Regions from separate parts of the Kribbella sp. NPDC104740 genome, predicted to be linked through region 2. Evidence: riboswitches for the same ligand, from Rfam matches in the RefSeq annotation. Region 2 holds a riboswitch; the other holds the start of a gene.

Region 1 (10,740 bases), on a different contig from region 2:
AGGACGCTCTCGAACGCCGGCAGCGCCTCGTCCCAGGACTCGTCCCCCAGCGGGTTCGCCGCCGCACCGAACCAGACGCCACAGGAAGGCACCAGCAGCGCCGACACAGTGCACCCAGGCGTCGGCTGCGGCGATGGCGGAGGCGCTGTCCGCTGGCTCGACGGCTGGTCCTCTCCGCGGACCAGTGCACAGCTCACCAGCGCGACGGCCGCGACCAGGGCACAGCCACCAGCACCGACCAGCCAACGCGTCCAGCCCTTGCGGGGTTGCGAAGTCATCACCCGATGCTACTGCCGGTGACAACCGTTGCAGGGTTGATTTCCCCAGATCGTTGTCAGCGGCCGACCGGGTCGTTATGGTGAATCACCAGCCTGTGGGGGGCTTTGGGTACTGCTGTGTAGGGGTGGGGGAAATCCGCATGACACGTGCGCTGGGCTTGGGTGCCCATCGGAGCAACAAGGGTGACCGTGGGGTCGAGAAGCGACTCACCGCGCTCGCCGGACTGACCGAGCTGACCGGCAAACGCCTGCTGGACGTCGGCTGCGGCGACGGGACGTACACGCGCCGCCTGGCCGCCGGTTTCGACGAGGTCACCGCGGTCGACGTCGAGCCCGAGCGGCTGGCGGTCTTCCGGTCCGAGGTCGAAGGCACCGAGCTGGCAACCAAGCTGACGATCCGGCAGATGCCGGGCGAGAAGCTGGACCTGCCGGACGAGGCGTTCGACGTGGTGACCACGATCGAGGTGCTCGAGCACGTCGCCGACCTGGACCTGACGCTGGGCGAGATCCACCGGGTGCTGGCCCCCGGCGGCCGGTTCCTGATCACGTCGCCGAACCGCTGGTTCCCGTTCGAGACGCACGGGTTCTTCGTCGCCGGCAAGCGCCGGCCGCCGCAGTACGGGCCGTTCCTGCCCTGGATCGTGCCGCTGCACAAGCGGCTCGCCGACGCCCGCTCGTTCACCGTCCGCGGCCTGTCGAAGCAGATCGAGGCCAAGGGCTTCCGGCTGACCGGCGTCGACTACATCATGCCGCCGTTCGACCGGTCCGGCCTGGGCGGCAAGATCCGCCCGGTCACCGACGCGATCGAGCGGTCCCGGCTGGAGTTCTTCGGGATGGCGCTGATCCTGGTGCTCGAGAAGGTCTGACGGCAACGGCGAAGGCCCCCGCCCACGGTGTGTGGACGGGGGCCTTCGTACGGCGTACCGCTACTTGACCTGGCGGGCCAGCAGCCCGCTGTTCAGCACCTCACGCGCCGCGGCCTTGGTGGTCGCGGACGAGTCGAGCCGGGTCGTGCCGACGGTGTGGAAGGTGGCCTCGTTCCAGTAGACCAGCGCCTTCACCTGCGGCATCTTCTTCAGGCCGTCCTGCACACTGCGCAGCACGTCGGCCTTGTTCATCCCGAGCATGGTCTGCTCGTCGATCCCCCACTCGCCGAGCATGATCGGCTTGCCCGGGTGCTTGGTCGTCGCCCAGGTGTAGAAGCCCGGCCAGCTCGGGTTGGTGTAGGTGTCCTTACGGTTGACCCCGGTGGTGAACGGACCCCACCAGTTCGCGTCGTCACCGAAGATGTACGGGTCCTCCGCGATCCAGTCGACCACGTCGTCACCGGGGTAGAGGTCGTTGAACCAGGGCTGCGAGCCCCAGTGCGGTGTCCCCATGTAGTTCATCACGTAGACGGCGTTGGTGACGCCGTTGGCCTTCAGCCGCTGGACGACGTGGCGGTACATCGCCGCGTAGTCCTTGGCCGTGTAGCCCGAGCCGGCGGCCGGCTTGACCTCCTCCTCCGGCTCGTGGTGGATGCCGAGGAAGAACTTCTCCGGGAAAGTCGTCTTCAGGTACTGCGCCTCGGCGTCGATGGCCTTGTCGACCTCCGGGTCGCCGGCGGCGACCTGCGCCCAGGTGCGGCCCATCTCGGGCTTCCAGTTCAGCAGCAGAATCCGCTTCTTACCGGGTTCGCGGGCCCGCTTGATCATCTCGGCCGTCGGGAACAGCTTCGGGCTCGAGTTGTAGTAGTGCGCGATGTCGAGCGTCCGGCCGATCGTCGACTCGAACGCCGTCAGCGCCTCGTCCCAGCTCTCCGAGCCCAGCGGGTTGGCCGCCGCGCCGAAGAACGCACCGCAGGACGGCACCAGCTTGTCGGAGATCGAGCAGCCCGGGTTGCCGGTGGACGGCGGCGTGGTCGGCTGGGTCGGCGTCGTCGTGGGCTTGGTCGGCGTCTGCGTCGGAGTCGTGGTCGGCTTCGTCGGAGTCGTCGTCGGCTTGGTCGGCGCCGTGGTCGGCTTGGTCGGCCCGGTGGTGGGCGGAGCCGTCGGCGTGGTCGGCGGCACCGACGGCTGCGGACCGCTGCCGTCGCCCTTGACGTAGCTGATCTCCAGCTTCGTCTGGGTGGCACCCGACTCGCGGGAACCGAAGACCGAGCCGCCGCGACCGGCCAGCTGGGTCAGCGCCAGGTTCAGCGCACCGTCGGTCTGGACTCCGGCCGAGACGTCGATCCGCAGCTCCTTCGACTTGCCGTCGTCGGCCGCGGAGGCGATCGCCGTACCGGCGCGCAGACCGGTGGAGGCGGAGACCGCCTCGGTCCACTTCGCCGGGCCGGTGGAGACCTGGATCTTGCTCGGGTTGCTCGCGGTCAGCCTGGTCAGGACCAGGGTGGCCTTGCGGGCGTACCCCTCGGCAGCGGCCGGTACGGCGTACCGGACGAAGCTGGTGGACTCGTTCTGCTTGACGACGAGCCGGGTGGACCAGCCGTGCCGCTGGGTGGGGGACTTCGTGGACACGTAGGCGTCCGCAGTCGCCGTGAGCGACACCGGGGCGGGTGCGGGCTCGTCGGCGTTCAGAGCTGCGAAGCCGATCCCCGCGGTGGTCAGCACCAGGGCGCTCGCTGCCACGATCGGGATCAGGGTCCGCCGGCCTGCTTTGGCGGCCGGTTCGTTCAGTACGTCGGAGGGAACGGCAGACCGATGTCGGCCATGCCTACGGGAATGGTTGTCCCGCATGGGGGGCTGTCCTTCCTGCACGCCTGTGAGGTTAGCTGTCGGGCTCGGGTCGGAAGTGTTACCCGGCCGCTGCTGCGGCTTCGCCCCAAGGAGCACCGGGGGCTGGTGCTCCGCGGAACCTGTGGTTCCCCCACTTCCGCCCTCTGTTGCTGGGTGGTAGGTAGATCGCCGGCCCGGAGGGCGGAACTCGGCGTTGCGCGCCGGCGACGGTGGTCGAGCCTCGCACGTCCCCAGGCCGGGCCAGGCGCGGGTGAGCTTACGCAGGTCCCGGCGAGGACCTCAAGATGTCCGAGAGCGCTCTTAACATGACCGAGCGTAGCCAGCTCACGGAACGTAAGATCACGGACAGATAACAACCGAAATCGTCACCGACCGTGTTCGAAACCTGTTATCCGGACGCTCCACCCGGCATTCGGTTTCGCTCTCGCGGGCGGAACATGACATTCTTTACATGCTTTGAAACGCTTGTTTTCAAGGCGTGTTCCCGGCCCAGGGCGTCGATGATCCGACCGGTGGTGGTGACGGCCGCGCTCAGCTGCAGGCTGTCACGGTGGTTCTCCTCGGCCGACACGGTGTGCGCTTCCGGGTTCGCCAGGACGCCGGTGAGGGCGGTCAGGAAGCCGTCGCGGTCCTCGCACAGCGTGACCAGGCCCAGGGCGCCCATCCGGCGCGAGAACTGCTGCTGGTGCTGGTCGATGTGCTCGTTCAGCAGCGGGTCCCGCGGGACGACGATCGGCTTGCGGCCCTGCTTGCGGACCTCGAGCATCGTCGCCGGGCCGCCGTGCGAGACGACGGCCGTGGCCTGGCGCATCAGCGCCTGCAGTTCGTCGTACGCGACGATGCCGACGCCCTTGGCCCGGCGTGGCCCGGGCGTGGAGCCGTGCTGGACGAGCGCCGTGCGGCCCTCGTGGCCGGGGAGCTCCAGGAAGTCGTCCACCCAGCCGACCAGGCGGTCGAAGTGGTGGTGGTCGGTGCCGAGGATGACCAGGACGTCGTACGTGTTCACAGCAGCCTCCCGACGACGGCGGACCCGGAGTAGAGCGCCTGCTGCTCGTCCCACTGGACGAGCATCCGGCTGGTGAACGGCCGGCAGAGCCGCGCGGTGAGCGTCGGGTGGTCGATCCGGTCGAAGACCTCGATGTAGACCGTCGGGATCCGGGCCAGCTTGCCGAGCACGAAGAACGGCAGCGCCACGCCGGCGCCGGTGGTGACGATCACGTCCGGCCGCTCGCGGCGCAGGACGGCGACCGCCAGGCCGAAGTTGCGGAGCAGGTTCTTCACGTTCCGCGTGGTCGGGTGGTAGGCGTACACCGCCCGCTGGCCGGCCAGCAGCGACTTGCCGTCCTCGGTCGGGAACGTCACCCAGCACACGTCCCGCTGGGACCACCACGGCCGCAACGTCATCAGCTGCGCCAGGTGGCCGCCGCTGGAACACACCATCAGAACCCGGATCGCCGGCACCGCCGCGTCGGCGGCCGGCCGGGGCTCGACGCTCGTCATCTCGCCTCGTTGACCATGCCGGCGCCCACGGTCCGGTTGGTCGCCTCGTCGATCAGGACGAAGCCACCGGTCGAGCGGTTGCGCTTGTACTCGTCGCACAGCAGCGGCTGGGTGGTCCGCAGGCGGACCCGGCCGATGTCGTTCAGCCCGAGGTGGTCGGCGCCCAGATCGCGGTGCAGCGAGTTCACGTCGAGCCGGTACTGCAGGTCCTTCACCATCGCCCGGGCGGTCCGGGTGGTGTGCTTGATCGCGAACTTCTGGCCCGGCCGCAGCGGCGCGTCGTCCATCCAGCAGACCATCGCGTCGACGTCCTGGGTGACCGTCGGGGCGTTGTTGACCCGGCAGATCATGTCGCCGCGGGAGATGTCGATCTCGTCGGTCAGCCGCAGCGTCACCGACATCGGCGCGAACGCCTCCTCGACCTCGCCGTCGGCGGTCTCGATCGAGCGGATCGTCGAGGTGAAGCCCGACGGCAGCACCATCACCTCGTCACCGGCCCGCAGCACTCCCCCGGCCACCTGGCCGGCGTACCCGCGGTAGTCGCGGTGGCTGTCGGACTGCGGGCGGATCACGTACTGGACCGGGAACCGGACGTCGATCAGGTTCCGGTCGCTGGCCACGTGCACGTTCTCCAGGTGGTGCAGCAGGCTCGGTCCGTCGTACCAGGGCATCGCGGCCGAGCGGGTGACGATGTTGTCGCCGAGCAGCGCGGACACCGGTACGACGGTGAGGTCGCCGATGTCGAGCTTGGCCGCGAACTCGGTGAACTCGGCCCGGATCTGTTCGAAGACGCTCTCCGAGTAGTCGACCAGGTCCATCTTGTTCACGCACAGCATCAGGTGCGGGACGTGCAGCAGGGTGGACAGGAACGCGTGCCGGCGGCTCTGCTCCAGCAGGCCCTTGCGGGCGTCGACCAGGATCAGCGCCAGGTCGGCCGTCGACGCGCCGGTCACCATGTTGCGGGTGTACTGGATGTGGCCGGGCGTGTCGGCGACGATGAACTTGCGCCGCGGCGTCGCGAAGTACCGGTAGGCGACGTCGATCGTGATGCCCTGCTCGCGCTCGGCCCGCAGGCCGTCGGTGAGCAGCGCCAGGTTCACGTAGTCGTCACCGCGGTCGCGGCTGGCCCGCTCGACCGACTCGATCTGGTCGGTGAAGACCGACTTGGTGTCGTACAGCAGCCGGCCGATCAGGGTGCTCTTGCCGTCGTCGACCGATCCCGCGGTCGCCAGTCTGAGGATGTCCACGTCAGAAGTACCCTTCCCGCTTGCGATCTTCCATCGCGGCCTCACTGAACTTGTCGTCGCCCCGGGTGGCGCCGCGCTCGGTGATCCGGGTCCCGGCCACCTCGTCGATCACCTTCTCGACGGTGTCGGCCGCCGACCGTACGGCGGCCGTCAGCGACGCGTCGCCGACGGTCCGGTAGCGCACGGTCTCGGTGAACACCGGCTCGGTTGCCTTGGGCAAGCAGTACTCGTGGACCGCGAACAGCATCCCGTTGCGCTCGAACACCTCGCGCTCGTGCGCGTAGTAGATCGAGGGCAGCTCGAGGCGCTCCTGGGCGATGTACTGCCAGATGTCCAGCTCGGTCCAGTTCGACAGCGGGAAGACCCGGATGCTCTCGCCCAGGTGGATCCGGCTGTTGTAGAGGTTCCACAGCTCCGGGCGCTGGTTCTTCGGGTCCCACTGGCCGAACTCGTCGCGGAACGAGAACATCCGCTCCTTGGCCCGGGCCTTGTCCTCGTCGCGGCGGGCGCCGCCGAAGACCGCGGTGAACTGGTGCTTCTCCAGCGCCTCCAGCAGGACCGGGGTCTGGATCCGGTTCCGGGTCCCGTCCGGCGGCGCCTGCACGAAGCCGCGGTCCAGCGCGTCCGGAACGCTTGCCACCAGCAACTGCAGGTTCAGCTCGGCGACCCGGCGGTCGCGGAACTCCAGCACCTCGGCGAAGTTGTGGCCGGTGTCGACGTGCATCACCGGGAACGGGATCCGGGCCGGGAAGAACGCCTTCTGCGCCAGCCGGAGCATCACGATCGAGTCCTTGCCGCCGGAGAACAGCAGCACCGGGCGCTCGAACTCCGCCGCGACCTCGCGGAAGATGTGAATGGCCTCCGACTCCAGCGTCTCCAGCTGCGTCAGCTGGTACCGGGGACTCATCGGGGCTCCAGGATGTGTACGGCGATCGCGGCCAGCAGCTCGTCGGCGACCTCGGGCCGGCAGACCACCAGGTCCGGCAGCTTCGGGTCGGGCTGGTTGTAGCGCAGCGCCGAGCCGTCGATCCGGCTGCAGAACAGCCCGGCCGCCTGTGCGACCGCGACCGGTGCGGCCGAGTCCCACTCGTACTGGCCACCCGCGTGCACGTAGGCGTCGGCTTCGCCGCGCAGTACGGCGGTCGCCTTCACGCCGGCCGACCCCATCGGGACCAGCTCGGCGTCCAGGTCGACGGCGAGCTTCTCGACCAGCGCCGGCGGGCGGCTGCGGCTGACCGCGATCCGCAGCGGGCCGGCCGCACGGGCGGTCAGCGGCTGCGGGTCTTCGGTGCCGTGGACAACGTTCATGGCCGGCAGCGCGACCGCTCCCGCGGTCAGCTCGCCGCGCTCCCACAGGGCGACGTGCACCGCCCAGTCGACGCGTGGCGGTTCGCCGTACTCGCGGGTGCCGTCGAGCGGGTCGATGATCCAGACCCGCTCGGCGCTGAGCCGCGCCGCGGAGTCCGCCGACTCCTCACTCAGTACGGCGTCGCCCGGCCGGTGCTCCCGCAGCGCGCCGATCAGCAGCTCGTTCGCCGATCGGTCGCCCTCGGCGCCCAGGACGCGGCCCGAACCCCCAGTCGCGCGCAGGTCGAGCAGCAGTCTGCCCGCCCGCGTCGCGAGTTCCACGGCCAACCGGCCGTCTTCAGTCGCCATCCGTTCCCCTCCATCGAGATGTCCCCCCGCGCGACTGACGTCGCTGCCGCACAGCCGCCCCCCAGCGGCCGTCCGGCTCAGTACGCGCCGGAGCCCTTCAGCACCGCCCGTGCGGTCTTCCACAAGATCAGCAGGTCCAGCGTCATCGACCAGTTGTCGACGTAGCGCAGGTCGAGCAGCACCGACTCGTCCCAGGACAGGTCGCTGCGGCCGCTCACCTGCCACAGCCCGGTCAGCCCCGGCTTCACGAGCATCCGACGGGTGTCGTCGGCGGCGTACTTGGCCACCTCGACCTCCAGCGGCGGTCGCGGGCCGACCAGCGACATCTCGCCGCGCAGCACGTTCAGCAGCTGCGGCAGCTCGTCCAGCGAGTAGCGCCGCAGCACCTTGCCGACCCTGGTCACCCGCGGGTCGGAGCGCAGCTTGAAGAGCACCCCGTTGCCGTCGCTGGCCGGGGTCAGCTCGACCAGCCGGGCCTCCGCGTCGACCACCATGGTGCGGAACTTCAGCATCGTGAACGGGACGTTGCCGCGGCCGACGCGGTGCTGCTTGAACAGCACCGGGCCGCGGCTGGTCAGCCGGACGGTGAGCGCGATCCCGAGCAGCAGCGGCAGCGCCAGGATCACCAGGACCAGCGCCATCAGCCGGTCGAAGATGCTCTTCAGCAGGTGCGGGCCGGCGCTCGACGACGGGCGCTCCAGGTGCAGCAGCGAGAGACCCGCGACCGGGCGGACCGAGATCCGCGGGCCAGCCACCTCGATGATGCCGGGCGACACGATCAGCTCGACACCGCGCTGCTCCAGCGCCCAGGACAGCCGGCGCAGCGACTGACCGGACAGCTCCGGATCGGCCGCGATCGCGACCACGTCCACGGCGTGCCGGTCGACGGCCGCCATGATGTCGGCCTCGTCCATGCTCTCCGGCACCAGTCCCGGCCGGGCGTCGCCGCGCGGCCGGCAGACCGCGACGACGCGGTACCCGTCCGCGGGACGCTCGGTCAGGCGCTCGCTCAGCGTGGCGGCCTCGGCGTCCCGGCCGACGACCAGGACCCGGCGCATGCAGCGCCCGCGGTAGCGGTGGCGGCTCAGGTCGCGACGCAGCAGGTACCGGAGAAGCAAGGCGAGGACCATCGTCGCCGGGATCGCCAGGACGACGAAACCGCGCGCGATCTCACTCTTGGTCGCGTACGACACGACGGCGACGACGGCGGTCAGCCCGAGGCCGGACCGCAGGATCGAGCGGAACTCGTCCGCGCCGGAGCCGAACGAGCGCGACTCGTAGCCGCGCGACAGCGCGACCGCGGCCACCCAGGCCAGCGGCAGCAGGCTGCCGAAGACCAGGTAGCCACCGCCGATCTGGTACCCGAAGCGGGTCAGCAGCGCGACCGAGGCGCCGATCACCGCGGCCAGCAGGTCGCCACCGATGGCAGCCCAGTGGTACACCGCGACCCACGGCGGGCGGGTCGCCCAGGTCGAGCGTGGAACGATCGCCGGCACCGTGTCCGGTACCACCCAGACCGGCTTGCGCCGGTCCGGCGCCTCCGCGATCAACGGCGCCAGGCCATCCTTGGACTTCTCCCCCACGACGGCACTATCCGTCACCCTCTGTCACCCCCCGGTGAACACCGCCCCCGGTTCCCCCCGGTGCGGTTTGCCGCATGTTCGCCACCTGGTCGGCGGCGGTTCAGCTGAGAGTACTACGCGTGACCGCTCTCGAACAGCACATCCGGCGAGTGATCGTTCCAAGATGAACGGCGGGCAACGCAAAAGGGCCGACCCGGGCAGGTCGGCCCTCTTCACGCATGGTCACACTCGGTGGCGGTCCGCCAGGAGGGGAACCCGGACCGGCACCGTCGGCGTCAGCCGGCGATCAGGCCGTCGCCGCTGATCAGTTCGCGCATCTCGGCCAGCGTGCTGTCGCCCGGCGGCAGGATCGCGTCGGAGTCGTGCAGCTCGTCGTCCGGCACCCGGTCGCCGCTGCGGACGAACTCCAGCAGCGCCGCGAACGCGGTCTTGAACCCGTCCTCGTCGCCGGCCGAGACGGCCTTCTCCAGGTCGGTGTCGACCGAGTTCAGCTGCTCGAGCTTCTCGTCGGCGAGCCGGTACTGACCCTCACCCATGATGCGAACGATCATCGAACGTCTCCGTCCTGCGGTCGAACCGGCTCGGCCTGCTGGACCGGCTGCTGGGCCGGCTGCGCCCCGCCGGGGGCGTCCTGGGACAGCTGCTTGGGCGCCTCGGACCCGCCGATCTGCGCCTTCATCGCGGCCAGCTCGCTCTCGACGTCGGAACCGGTGGACATCCGCTCGAGCTCGAGGGTGATGCTGTCCTTGCTGGTGCCGCTGGCGTCGTCGAGCGCGCCGGAGGCGAGCAGCTCGTCGATCGCGCCGGCCCGGGCCTGCATCTGCTGGGTCTTGTCCTCGGCGCGCTGGACCGCCAGGCCGACGTCGCTCATCTCCTCGGAGATACCGGAGAAGGCCTCGTTGATCCGGGTCTGCGCCTCGGCCGCCGTGTAGGTGGCCTTGATGGTCTCCTTCTTGGTGCGGAAGGACTCCACCTTGGCCTGCAGCCGCTGCGAGGCGAGGGTGAGCTTCTCCTCCTCGCCCTGGAGCTGGGCGTGCTGGGCGGTCAGGTCGTCGATCTGGCCCTGCAGGCCCGACTTGCGGGTCAGGGCCTCACGGGCGAGGTCCTCCCGGCCCATCGACAGCGCCTTCTGCGCCTGTTCCTGCAGCTTGGACGACTGGGCCTGCAGCTGCGAAGCCTGCAGCTCCACCCGCTTCCGGCTGGTGGCCACGTCGGCCACACCACGGCGTACCTTCTGCAGCAGCTCGAGCTGCTTCTGGTACGAGTAGTCAAGGGTTTCGCGAGGATCCTCGGCCTTGTCCAAGGCGGTGTTCGCCTTGGCCTTGAAGATCGTCGACATCCGCCTGAAGATGCTCATCGATATCCGTACCCCTTCTGTGCCGGAGAGTGGACCCGGCGTGCGTGTCATCCACCCTATGTCCCCATGGGTCACGACACCATCAGGACCGGCCCCGATAAACTGGTCCGATCCTCCGGGGACCACCCCGAGATCCCTTGACGCAGCCCGAATGAGGTCCAGGTCCCGTGTTTCGCCGTAGCAAGTCCGAGACAACCCCCGAGCCCGCCGCCGCGGAGCCCCAGGGCAAGGTCGGGGGCAAGGGCCGCCCGACCCCGACCCGGCGCGAGGCCGAGGCCTCCCGCAAGGCCGCGCTGAAGAAGCCGCGCAACCGCAAGGAGGCGGCGGCGTACCGGCGCGAGAAGATGCGCACCGAGCGGGCCAAGATGCAGGACGCGATGAAGACCGGCGACGACCGGTACC
Region 2 (10,740 bases):
TGATCGTGGACGACGAGGCGCTGGTCCGGGCCGGGCTGAAGATGATCCTGGAGTCCGACGAGGACCTCGAGGTGGTCGCCGAGGCCGAGGACGGTGCCGACGCGGCCGCGATGGTCCGCGAGCACAAGCCGGACGTCGTCCTGATGGACATCCGGATGCCGCGGCTGGACGGGCTCGCCGCGACCCGCGAGATCCAGGCGCTGCCGGATCCGCCGAAGGTCGTCGTACTGACCACGTTCGATCTGGACGACTACGTGTTCCGGGCGCTGCAGGCAGGGGCGAGCGGGTTCCTGCTCAAGGACACGCCGCCGCGTGAGCTCGTGCAGGCCGTCCGGGTCGTCGCGGCCGGTGAGGCGATGCTGTCGCCGGCGGTGACCCGGCGGCTGATCGGGCACTTCGCCGCGGACCCGCGGACCGATCGTCAGCGCGACGCCCGGGCGCGGCTGACCGCGCTCACCGACCGGGAGCGCGAGGTGCTGGCCGCGGTCGCGAAGGGGCTGTCGAACGCCGACATCGGCAAGACGCTGTTCATGAGCGAGGCGACCGTGAAGGCGCACGTCTCCCGGGTGCTGGTGAAGCTGAACGCCACCAACCGCGTCCAGGTCGCGATCCTCGCGCACGACGCGGGACTCCTGGACGAGTAAAAGGAAACCGGCCGTGCGCCGCCGGAGGGGTGGGGCGGCGACGCACAGCCGGTTTCAGGTCAGCGACCGGAGGGGGGATCCGGTCTCGCTGACGGTCTGGACCGGGTCAGCCCCGGTCCGGAGCATCACTTGCGGCCGAAGGCCACGTTCGAGCTCCAGATCTTCGCCTTCGCGACCGGCTTGCCCGGCTTCGAGGCGTGCCACAGGGTGTTCGCGCCGGCGTAGATGCCGACGTGGTACACGCCGCCGCCACCGCTCTTGAAGAACACCAGGTCGCCCGGCTTGGCCGCCTTGCGGCTGATGTGCTTGGTCGCGGCGTACTGCTGACGCGAGGTGCGGGGCAGCTTCTTGCCGGCCTTCTTGTAGACGTAGCCGGTGTAGCCGGAGCAGTCGAAGCCCTTGGTCGTGGTGCCGCCGTAGCGGTACGGCGTGCCCTTGAGCTTCGCGGCCTCCTTCAGCACCTTGGCCTGGAAGGTCGTGGCCTTGCCGGAGCCGCCGTGCAGCAGACCGTGGCTGGCGGCGTAGAACAGCGAGCGCCAGGTGTTCACGGTCATCGTGCCGGTGCGGGGCAGGCCCACGCGGCGCTGGAAGTTCGCCACCGCGGTGCGGGTCGCCGAGCCGTACCAGCCACCGGCCGGGACGTCGAGCGAGCGCTGCACGTAGCGGACGGCGGAGCCGGCGTCGGCGTAGCGCAGCAGCGGCTTGGTGCTGATCGCCTTGTTGCCCCGGGCCCACGCGGCCGAGGTGGTCTTCGAGGTCCCTGCGTGAGCGGTGTCGGCCGGGGCGGCGATGGTGAGCGCCGCTCCGCCGGAGACGGCCAGGCCGACCGAGAGGACGGCGGCCGCGGCTCGCGGGGTGCGGGGAGCCGAGGACTTGCTGGTCTTGCGGTGCTTGGCCAGCGTCCGTCCGGTCGGCCGGGTACTGGACTCGCTCGTGGTGACGGCGCGCAGAAGCGCTGTCCGTCGGGCAGTGACGGGCATGGTTGTCTCCCGACGCCTGCGGAGTTAGCTGTCGGGTTCGGGCTGGAAGTCGATCGCCCGGTCCGCTCCCGCGGACTTCACCCCAGGGACCCGGCCACTCACAGCCGGACCCCAACATCCTGGGTCCCCCACTCCTGCCATGGTTGTTCGAGGGGAACATGTGTGCCTGGCAGGACTCGGCGTTGACACACATGCAGTTCGGCTAATTTGTCGAACCGCCGACGACTGTATAACAGAACGGTCACGACGCAAACCCTCCAATCCACAGAGACCCTCCCAAAAGGCCCTCAGTGGCTCTCTGACGGATCAGCGACCGCTGCTGAACACCAGGTGTCCTGAGCGTGTCTGAGCGGCGTTCAGGCGCCCGCTCAGCCGATTTCTGTGACCTGGGTCACAGTCGGAGGTTGCTGTGTGTGACAACCGGCACAGTCAGTACTCAGGCTGCCCTTCGCCGAGCAGTTCCAGGAACCTCTCCAGGCCCACGTTCCCGCCTGAAAGCACCACTCCGACCCGCTCCGGCAGGTCGGCGACCCGGCCGGCCAGCAGCGCCGCCAGCGCGCTCGCGCCGCTCGGCTCGAGAACGATCTTCAGCCGCTCGAACGCGAACGCCATCGCGGCCCGGATCTCGTCGTCGGAGACCAGCGCGAACGCCTCCACCAGCCGCTGGTTCACCGCGAAGGTGAGCTCGCCGGGCGCCGAGATCGCCTGGCCGTCGGCGATCGTCCGCGGTACGGCGATCTCGACCCGCTGCCCGGCGGCCAGCGACCGGGCGTGGTCGTCGCCCGCGGCCGGCTCGACGCCGATCATCCGGATCCCGGGGGAGGCGACGGTCGCCGCGGTCGCGCAGCCGGCCAACAGCCCGCCGCCGCCGACCGGGACGAACAGCGCGCCGAGCGGCCCGACCTCCTCGATCAGCTCCAGCGCCACCGTGCCCTGCCCGGCCATCACGTCGTAGTGGTCGTACGGCGGGATCAGCGTCAGCCCGCGATCCTCCGAGAGCTTCGTGGCCAGCGCCGCCCGGTCCTCGGTGTAGCGGTCGTAGGTGACCACCTCCGCGCCGTACCCGCGAGTGGCCGCGACCTTCGTCGGCGGCGCGTCGGCCGGCATCAGGATCACCGCGCGCGTCCCGGCCAGCGACGCGGCCAGCGCGACCGCCTGGGCGTGGTTCCCCGACGAGTACGCCGCGACGCCGCGGGCCCGTTCCTCCGCGGTCAGCCGGCTGACCGCGTTGAATGCACCCCGGAACTTGAACGCCCCGATCCGCTGGAAGTTCTCCGCCTTCAGGAACACCTCGGCGCCGACCCGCTCGTTCAGCGTCCGCGACGTCAGCACCGGCGTCTGGTGGGCCGCTCCAGCGATCCGGTCAGCAGCAGCTCGTACGTCGTCGTAGGTCAGCATGTCCTTATTCAACAGGAGATCAGGGTGTCTCCGATCCCCAGGCAGAAGTCCTTGCCCGGCCCGCCGTTCAGCACGTCCTTGCCGGGACCTCCGATCAGGACGTCCTTGCCCTTGCCGCCGTACAGGATGTCCTTGCCGCCACCGCCGAGCAGCAGGTCGTCGCCCTTCAGGCCGCACAGGACGTCGTTGCCGGGCGTGCCGATCAGCAGGTCGCTGCCGTTCGTACCGGTGTGGGTGCAGCTCGGAGCTGGTGGGGCTTCGGCGACTTCAACGGCTCCGGCCTCGCAGTTGGTGCCCTGTGGTCGCGCGACTCCGCGCTGGTCCGTAGTAAGTACAGTGCACGCCGCTGCTGGGACTAGTCCGTTCGCCAGCGATGCAGCCAGCGGCAGCATGGTCTGGGTCGGGCCGCCGTTGCTGGCGAGTGCTGCCAGTTGCGGGCTGCCGGTCTGGTCTCCCGGGCCGGCCAGCGAGCAGCTGCCGTCGCCGTCCAGGTTGTATCCGGTAGAGGTGGTCGCCAGCTCGATCGCGCAGTCCGCACCTGGACCGCCGGCCAGGATCGAGCCGAAGCTGTGCAGCCCAGCATTGGTCGCCACGTTGTCGCCGACTCCACCAGCGGTGTTGCCGGACACCGTCGCGTGCCGCAGGTGCACGTCGTGGTCCAGCGTGTAGATGCCACCGCCTGCCGCGTCCGCGTTGTTGCCGGTGACAGTCGAGTTGTCGACCCGCACCTCGCCGGTCAGCGCGGAGATGCCGCCGCCCTGGCTGTCGGCCACACCCGATGCGGTGTTGCCGTTGATCGTCGAGCGGATCACGTGGATCTGCGCCGGGGGAGGCCCACCGCTGTTCTCGATGATGCCGGTGCTGAGGCCGCCGCCCGCGCCGGTCCGGGTGTTCCCGGAGATCGTCGTCTCGGTCACCGTGACGACCGGCTGGTCAGTCGGCGCGTCCTGGTCGAACAGCACCTGTACGCCGCCGCCCTGGCTCGTCCCGGCCGGGTGGTTGCCGGTGATGGTCGAGCCGGTGACCGTCAGGTCGCCGCAGGCCGAGCAGATCACGCCGGTCCCGCCGTTGTCGTCCACAGTCGTGTCGGTCAGCGTGAACAACCCCGACCCCTGCCCAGTGGTCCGTACGCCGTCGCCACCGTTGTCGCTGATCGTCGAGCCGGTCACCGTCAGCGCGCCGTCGGTCAGACCGACGCCGCGGCCGGTGTTGCCGCTGATCGTCGTGCCGGTGATGTGCACTGTGCCCAGCGACAGTGCCACGCCCGTACCGGTGTTGTCGTGAACGCTGGAGTCGGTCAGGTCGAGCACTGCGCCACCGAGCGAGCTGGCGAGCACCCTGCCCGTACCGGCGTTGTTGCCGGTCGCTGTGGAGTCGGTCAGCGAGGCGTCGCCGTTGTGCCGCAGCGCGGCGCCGTCGACGTCGTCGCCACCGGTCAAAGTGACCGCCTGCAAGGCGATCGAGCCGTCCGAGTCGATCGCGTCGAGCACGCGTTCGCCGGCGCAGTTCTGGTCGATCGTCGCGCCGTTGCCGTCGATGGTGAGCGGCTGCGCCGACGTACTGTCGAGGTCGCCGGAGGCGTTGGTGTCGTTGTCGCCGCACAGGTTCAGCCCGTACGACGCCGCGGCCGCCAGCGTGATCGTGGTCGGCGTCGCGGCCGCGTTGGCCGCGGTCACCGCCTCCCGGAGCGAGGTGAAGGCGTCGGCGCCACTGACGACGTCGGCGGTGGTGGTGACGGTGATCGTGGCCGCCTGCGCCGGGCCGGCCGGAACCAGCAGCGCAGCGACGAGGACGAGACAGGACAGGACGACGCGACGCATCAGCAGTTCCCCCAAAGCCGTTCGCGGCTCCCCCAGCAAACCGGCTTTCCGAGACTTCACCGTCCCACAACCACTCCGTGGCCGCCAGGGTTCGTAGCATGTCAAGACGGACGGCCCGGCTCCGTACTGATGACGAGCGGCTTCCACTCCGGGAGCCGGAACCGGAGGAGATCCTCGTGAAGTACCTGGTGGTCCTGAACATCAACCCCGACGTCCTGAGCGCGCTGACCGAGGCCGAGCAGCAGGCGATCTTCAGCGGGCACGAGAAGTTCCTGGCGACCGTGCAGGAGTCGGGCGAGTTCCGCAGCACGGTGGCGCTGGCCGAGCCGGCCAAGTCGTCGGTGGTGAAGGTCCGCGACGGCGTCCCGGCGGTGACCGACGGGCCGTTCGTGGAGGCGAAGGAGTTCCTGGCCGGCTACTACCTGCTGGACTGCGCGTCCCGGGAGCGGGTCGAGGAACTGGCGGCGATGATTCCCGACGCCGGCGTCGAGGGCCTCGGCGTCGAGGTGCGCGAAGTGGTCTTCGAGCAGGAGCGCTGACGGCCTGGACGGCAGGGACGCGGATGGTCCCTGCCGTCACCGGGGTCGCTCAGGAGGTCTGGTCGTCGACCTGCGCGTCGCCGGCGTTCTTCTTGATCGACTCGATCCCGTTCAGCGCCGAGGCCTTGGTCTTGTAGCTCTCGCTACTGGTCGCGATCACCTCGCCGTTGCCGGCCTTCAGCCGGAACCGGAACTCGCCCGACTTGTCCTCGTACAGCTCGAACTTGCCCGCCATTTTTCGAACCTCCCGTGGTGATGGTCTGGTTCGGAGCGTAGTCGCCGACTCACGCCGTGTCGCCCGACCGGCCGGTCCGAGCGTGAGCCGTACGGCGTACGGTACGGTGTGCGGCATGAGTGTCCGGACGATTCCGATCCTGCCCACCCGCGACCTCGACGACGTGCTGCCGTTCTACCTGGCGCTCGGCTTCCGGCAGACCTACCGCCAGGCCCGGCCGAACCCGTACCTGTGCGTCAGCCGCGGCGACGGTTTCGACCTGCACTTCTTCGGCCTGCCCGGGTACGACGTGGAGAACTCGCTGTTCAGCGTCGTCGTCGGCGTCCCCGACACCCAGGCCCTGTACGACGAGTTCGCGGCGGCGCTGCGCGCGACGTACGGCAAGCTGCCGGTCGCCGGGCTGCCACGGATCACCCGCCCACGCCGCAAACAGGGCACGAGCGCAGGCTTCTCCCTGATCGACCCGTCCGGCAACTGGCTGCGAATCAGCTCCGGCGCCGAGGAAACCACAACCGGCGACCGCTTCGAACGCGCACTGCTCAACGCGGCCCGCCAGGCCGACTCACACGGCGACGAGGCCGCCGGGATCCGCGTGCTGGAAGCGGCACTGCGCCGTCACGCCGACGCCAGCGACGAGGAGCGGCTACCGGCACTGCTCTATCTAGCAGAGCTGCTCATCCGCACCGGCGGCGCGGCGGACGGCGTACTGGAGCAGATAGAGAGGACAGGCGGCACCGCTGAGCAGTTGGCCGAGCTCAGGGAGCAGCTGGACGGTTAGCCCCAGGCCACGGACCAGGGGTCGGCCCGTCGGCGTCCGGGCGCTCCTCCTGCTCTGTCTTGTAGGGCCGGAGACCGCGGGTCTTGAAGTTCTCCACCTCCACCTCGGTGCCCTCGCCCTTCAGCGCGATGTAGCCGGCCGGTACGCCGCCGGCGTACGCGACCCAGGTCTCGAAGGCCGGCCTGGTCAGGTGCTCGACCCAGCGGGCCCAGTCCCACTTGACCTTCTCGGTCCAGTGCCACTCGCCGCCGACGGCGCTGTAGAGGTTGCGGGCGAACTCGGGGGAGAGCTCCTCGACCCGGCGCAGCTCGGCGGAGGTGGGCTTGGTGGGGCGTACGTCGTACGGGCTGGTCTGCTCGAGGTACGTCAGGATGCTGATCGTCATGCCGGTCGGACGCCGCGGATCCCCGCGACGACGAGATCGATACCCAACGAGTAGTAGTCGTCGGTGGAGGCAGGGCAGACCAGGGTGTCGGCGGTGCCGGTGATCAGCGGGTAGCGCTTGGGGTCGAGCGCGCTCAGCGTGGCGCGCTTGAGGCGCAGGGCCTGCTCGCGCGCGGACGGCTCGGGGTCCTCGCCAGCGCCGGGCTCGGTGGTGACCAGGGTGATCAGCGAGCAGATCGACTGCCGGCCCACCTCGGCGGCGTAGTCGGGGTCGAAGCCGCCGTCGACCAGGATCTCCATCGTCCGCTCGGCCATCTCCAGGCCGGGCTCGGCGATCAGGATCCGGGTCAGTGTCAGCCCGGCCGCACGCGGGTGCGGCCGCAGGGCCGCGACGAACGCCGTCAGCATCTGCTGCAGCCGCTCCTCCCACGGACGCTCCGACGGCTCCGGCAGCTCGATGTCGGCGAGCAGCCGGTCGCCGAGCGCGTTCAGCAGGTCGAGCTTGTCGCTGAAGTGCCGGTAGAGCGCCATCGGGGTCACCTCGTGCAGCTGCGCGAGCCGCCGCAGGGTGATCAGCGCGTACACCCTGCTCTTCGGCGGCTTCCTGCTGCTCGGCGGCCGGATGGCCGACCTGCTCGGCCCCCGCCGCGTCTTCATCGCCGGGCTGCTGCTGTTCGGTGTCACCTCGCTGGTCGGCGGGCTCGCGACCTCGCCGGAGTTCCTGATCGGCGCCCGCGCCGTCCAGGGGCTCGGCGGCGCGCTGCTCTCCCGGCCGCGCTCGCGATCCTGACGATGACGTTCGCGCACGGCCGCGAACGCAACATCGCGATGGGCGTCTGGGGCGGGCTCGCCGGGCTCGGCGGCACCCTCGGCGTCGTGGCGGGCGGCGTACTGGTCGACTCGCTCAGCTGGCAGTGGGTGTTCTTCGTCAACGTCCCGATCGTGCTCGCGCTGGTCGCGCTGATCCCGGTCTTCGTGCCCGACATGCGCCACAACGAGGACCGGCCGCGCGGCTTCGACACCGCCGGCGCCGTACTCGGGACGAGTGGACTGCTGGCGATCGTGTACGCCGTGGTCCGCGCCGAACCGCGCGGTTGGGGATCGTTCGAGGTGCTCGGCGTCCTGATCGGCGGCATCCTGCTCCTGACCGCCTTCGTCGTGGTCGAGTCCCGGTCGAAGGCGCCGCTGGTGCCGCTGCGACTCTTCCGCTCGCGGGCCCTGAGCGTCTCCAGCCTGTCACTCGCCCTGAACGGCGCGGGCTTCCTCTCGATGTTCTACCTGACCGCGATCTACCTGCAGCAGGTCCGCGGCGACTCCGCGCTGGAGGCCGGCGTCCACTTCCTCCCGATGGGCGTCGCCGCCGTGCTCGGCGCGGTCCTCGCGTCCCAGCTGGTCCAGAAGTTCGGCACCCGCACAGTCCAGCTCGGCGGCTCCGTGCTCAGCGTGGCCGGGCTGTTCCTGCTCTCGCACGCCGACGCCACCTCCGGGTACGCCGGTTCGCTGCTGCCCGGCCTGATCCTGTTCGGACTCGGCATCATCGGGGTCTCCGTACCGGCCCAGATCGCCGCTGTCTCGGAGGTCGAGCACCACGAGGCCGGCGCGGCCTCCGGCGCCGTCACCACCATGTACCAGGTCGGCGGCGCCCTCGGCCTCGCCGTCGTCACCACCCTGTCGATCACCCGTACGACGGACGCCCTGACCGCGGGCGTGGCCCAGCAGCAGGCCCTGGTCGACGGCTTCCAGCGCGGCATGCTGATCGCGGCACTCTTCGCGGTCGCCAACGTGGCCGTCACCGTGATCACCCCGCGGATCCAGCCGACCACCGACCAGCTCGCGGAAGCAGCCGCCGCGGCCTGATCGCCGCGGCCTGGCCGCGGAGTCAGCCGCGCGTCGCCTGCGAGTCCGCTCGCGGCGCGGTGCGCGGTTCCCCGGGCGCGGCCGCCCCGGCGCTCGCGCGGCCGCCCGGGCGCCGGGTGTCTACGGTGTGCGGGTGATCCCCGCCGCGTTCGCCCAGCAAACCATCGCCCGGGAGGGTGCTCCCGGCCGGACCTGGCTCGACCAGCTCCCAAGCCTCACCGAGCACCACCTCGGGCGCTGGAACTGCACCCAAACCGCCCCCGCGATCCACGGCCAGGTCGCCCTCATCGTCCCCGCGACCCGCGCCGGCACCCCCGTCATCCTCAAACTCTCCTTCCCCCACCCCGGCCACCGCTTCGAGCCCACCGCCCTCGCCACCTGGTCCGGCACCGCCGCGATCCACCTCCTCGAACGCGACGACGCAGCCTTCGCGATGCTCCTCGAACGCCTCCCCGGCGAAACCCTGTCCACAGCCACCGAAGACCCCTGGCACCTGGCCGGCGACCTCGCCCGCCGCCTCGCCGTACCAGCCCCTCCCGAGATCCCCCGCCTGACGGCAACCCTCCCCGGCTGGTCCCGCCAACTACTTGCCCAAAGCAAACACTTGGGCCACCCGCTCCCACGCCGCCAGATCGACGCGGCCCTGGAGACCATCGAGGCCCTCGCCGAAGACCCCACCGACACGATGCTCCACGGCGACCTGCACTTCGCCAACATCCTCCGAGCCCACCGCGAACCCTGGCTCGTCATCGACCCCAAAGGCCTGGCCGGCACCGCAGCCTTCGACGCCGCCACCATCGTCCGCGACCGCATCGAGGAAATCACCGACAACGTCGAGCAAGGCCTCCACCGCCGCCTCACGACGTACAGCGAAGCAGCCGGCGTAGACCCCACCCTCGCCCGCCGAACCACCCAAGCCCGAGCCGTCAGCTCAGCCCTCTGGGAACGCCTCCACAACCAACCCCGCCTCGGCATAGCCCTCGCCGACCAAATCGCGGAGCTACTCCTCTAGGTTCAGCGCGAAGCTGTACGCCGGCTTGCCGTTCAGCTCGATGTCTCCGGTGCGCACGAACCCGGTGCGCGCGAGGACCTTCTGCGACGCGAGGTTCGTGACCGTCGTCCGCGCGGTGATCACCGACAGCCCGTACGCCGTACCGACGACCTCGCGCACCCCCCACGTCGCCAGCCCGCGCCCGGCGGCCGACTCCGCGATGCGGTAGCCGAGGTCGGCGGTGCCGTTCTCGATCATCACCAGGTTGACCCGCCCGAGGATCCGGCCGTCGTCGACCAGGACATGAAACCGGTCGGTCCCCGCGTCCTGCATCGCCAGCAGCGCCGCGTGCCGCGCGGGAAACTCCGCGAAGTACGCGTCGCCGCGGTCGGGGATCACCCGCGCGAAGTACTCCCGGTTCTCCCGCTCGAACCGCAGCAGCTCGTCCGCGTGCTCGGCCGTGAGCCGCTCCACCGTCACCATCCGGCGAACCTACCTCCGGCTCCCCGCCGGCCGCGACGGACTTTCACGCCGGACGCGACCTAACCGACCGGGTAAGCGACGTACGCGAAGAACCGGCTGTCCGGCGACCAACTCGGCACGTTCATCGTCCCCTGCCCACCGAACACCGTCGCGACCTCCCGGATCTCCCCGTCGACCAGCAACCGCACCCGAACGTCCTCGACATCAGCCGGATGCCCAACCGTCCCCGGCGGGAAACTCACGTACGCGATCGCCGACCCGTCCGGCGCCGGGTGCGGAAACCAGTTCACCCGCTCGTCGTGCGTCAACTGCTCGAGCACCTCACCGCGAATCCGGAAAAGCTGCGCATTCGCCGACGCCCGCTCCGAGTTGAAGTAGATCCATTCCCCGTCCGGCCCGAACTCCGCCCCGTCATCAGCAAAGGCGTCATCCGTCACCGCCACATCGTCCCCACCCGATGCCGGAATCGTCCACACATTCGTCCGCCGCTCAGCGTCCATCCCGATGTAGGCCAACGTCGAACCGTCCGGCGAAACCCCGTGCAGGTAATACCGAAACCCGAGACCCCGCTCATTGCTCACCCGCCGAGCAACCCCGCGGCTCACACCGTACAAATGCCCGTCCTCAGCGG

Evidence for each region. A riboswitch is a leader RNA that binds a small molecule or an ion and turns the genes downstream of it on or off. The one in region 2 is predicted to bind cyclic di-AMP.
Region 1: it holds a riboswitch for cyclic di-AMP, as region 2 does, so the genes downstream of both, ACZ6Z4_RS35635 (CBM96 family carbohydrate-binding protein) here and ACZ6Z4_RS01385 (C40 family peptidase) in region 2, are expected to answer to the same signal.

The regions. Positions count from the first base shown of each region.
Region 1 covers NZ_JBVJNV010000010.1:21,909-32,648, forward strand. Annotated here, with positions in the region: gene ACZ6Z4_RS35625 (glycoside hydrolase family 26 protein) at 1-278, opposite strand, end outside; gene ACZ6Z4_RS35630 (class I SAM-dependent methyltransferase) at 419-1,144, shown strand; gene ACZ6Z4_RS35635 (CBM96 family carbohydrate-binding protein) at 1,205-2,887, opposite strand; cyclic di-AMP (ydaO/yuaA leader) riboswitch at 3,002-3,161, opposite strand; gene ACZ6Z4_RS35640 (glycosyltransferase) at 3,384-4,001, opposite strand; gene pssD (PssD/Cps14F family polysaccharide biosynthesis glycosyltransferase) at 3,998-4,495, opposite strand; gene cysN (sulfate adenylyltransferase subunit CysN) at 4,492-5,736, opposite strand; gene cysD (sulfate adenylyltransferase subunit CysD) at 5,744-6,649, opposite strand; gene ACZ6Z4_RS35660 (3'(2'),5'-bisphosphate nucleotidase CysQ) at 6,646-7,398, opposite strand; gene ACZ6Z4_RS35665 (sugar transferase) at 7,476-8,999, opposite strand; gene pspAA (PspA-associated protein PspAA) at 9,257-9,532, opposite strand; gene ACZ6Z4_RS35675 (PspA/IM30 family protein) at 9,529-10,338, opposite strand; gene ACZ6Z4_RS35680 (DUF3043 domain-containing protein) at 10,506-10,740, shown strand, end outside.
Region 2 covers NZ_JBVJNV010000001.1:296,419-307,158, forward strand. Annotated here, with positions in the region: gene ACZ6Z4_RS01380 (response regulator) at 1-644, shown strand, start outside; gene ACZ6Z4_RS01385 (C40 family peptidase) at 770-1,624, opposite strand; cyclic di-AMP (ydaO/yuaA leader) riboswitch at 1,624-1,816, opposite strand; gene ACZ6Z4_RS01390 (pyridoxal-phosphate dependent enzyme) at 2,054-3,022, opposite strand; gene ACZ6Z4_RS01395 (right-handed parallel beta-helix repeat-containing protein) at 3,031-4,842, opposite strand; gene ACZ6Z4_RS01400 (YciI family protein) at 4,941-5,381, shown strand; gene ACZ6Z4_RS01405 (YegP family protein) at 5,431-5,616, opposite strand; gene ACZ6Z4_RS01410 (VOC family protein) at 5,732-6,394, shown strand; gene ACZ6Z4_RS01415 (hypothetical protein) at 6,372-6,779, opposite strand; gene ACZ6Z4_RS01420 (TetR/AcrR family transcriptional regulator) at 6,776-7,363, opposite strand; partial or broken gene ACZ6Z4_RS01425 (MFS transporter) at 7,401-8,635, shown strand; gene ACZ6Z4_RS01430 (aminoglycoside phosphotransferase family protein) at 8,769-9,647, shown strand; gene ACZ6Z4_RS01435 (GNAT family N-acetyltransferase) at 9,636-10,109, opposite strand; gene ACZ6Z4_RS01440 (TolB family protein) at 10,169-10,740, opposite strand, start outside.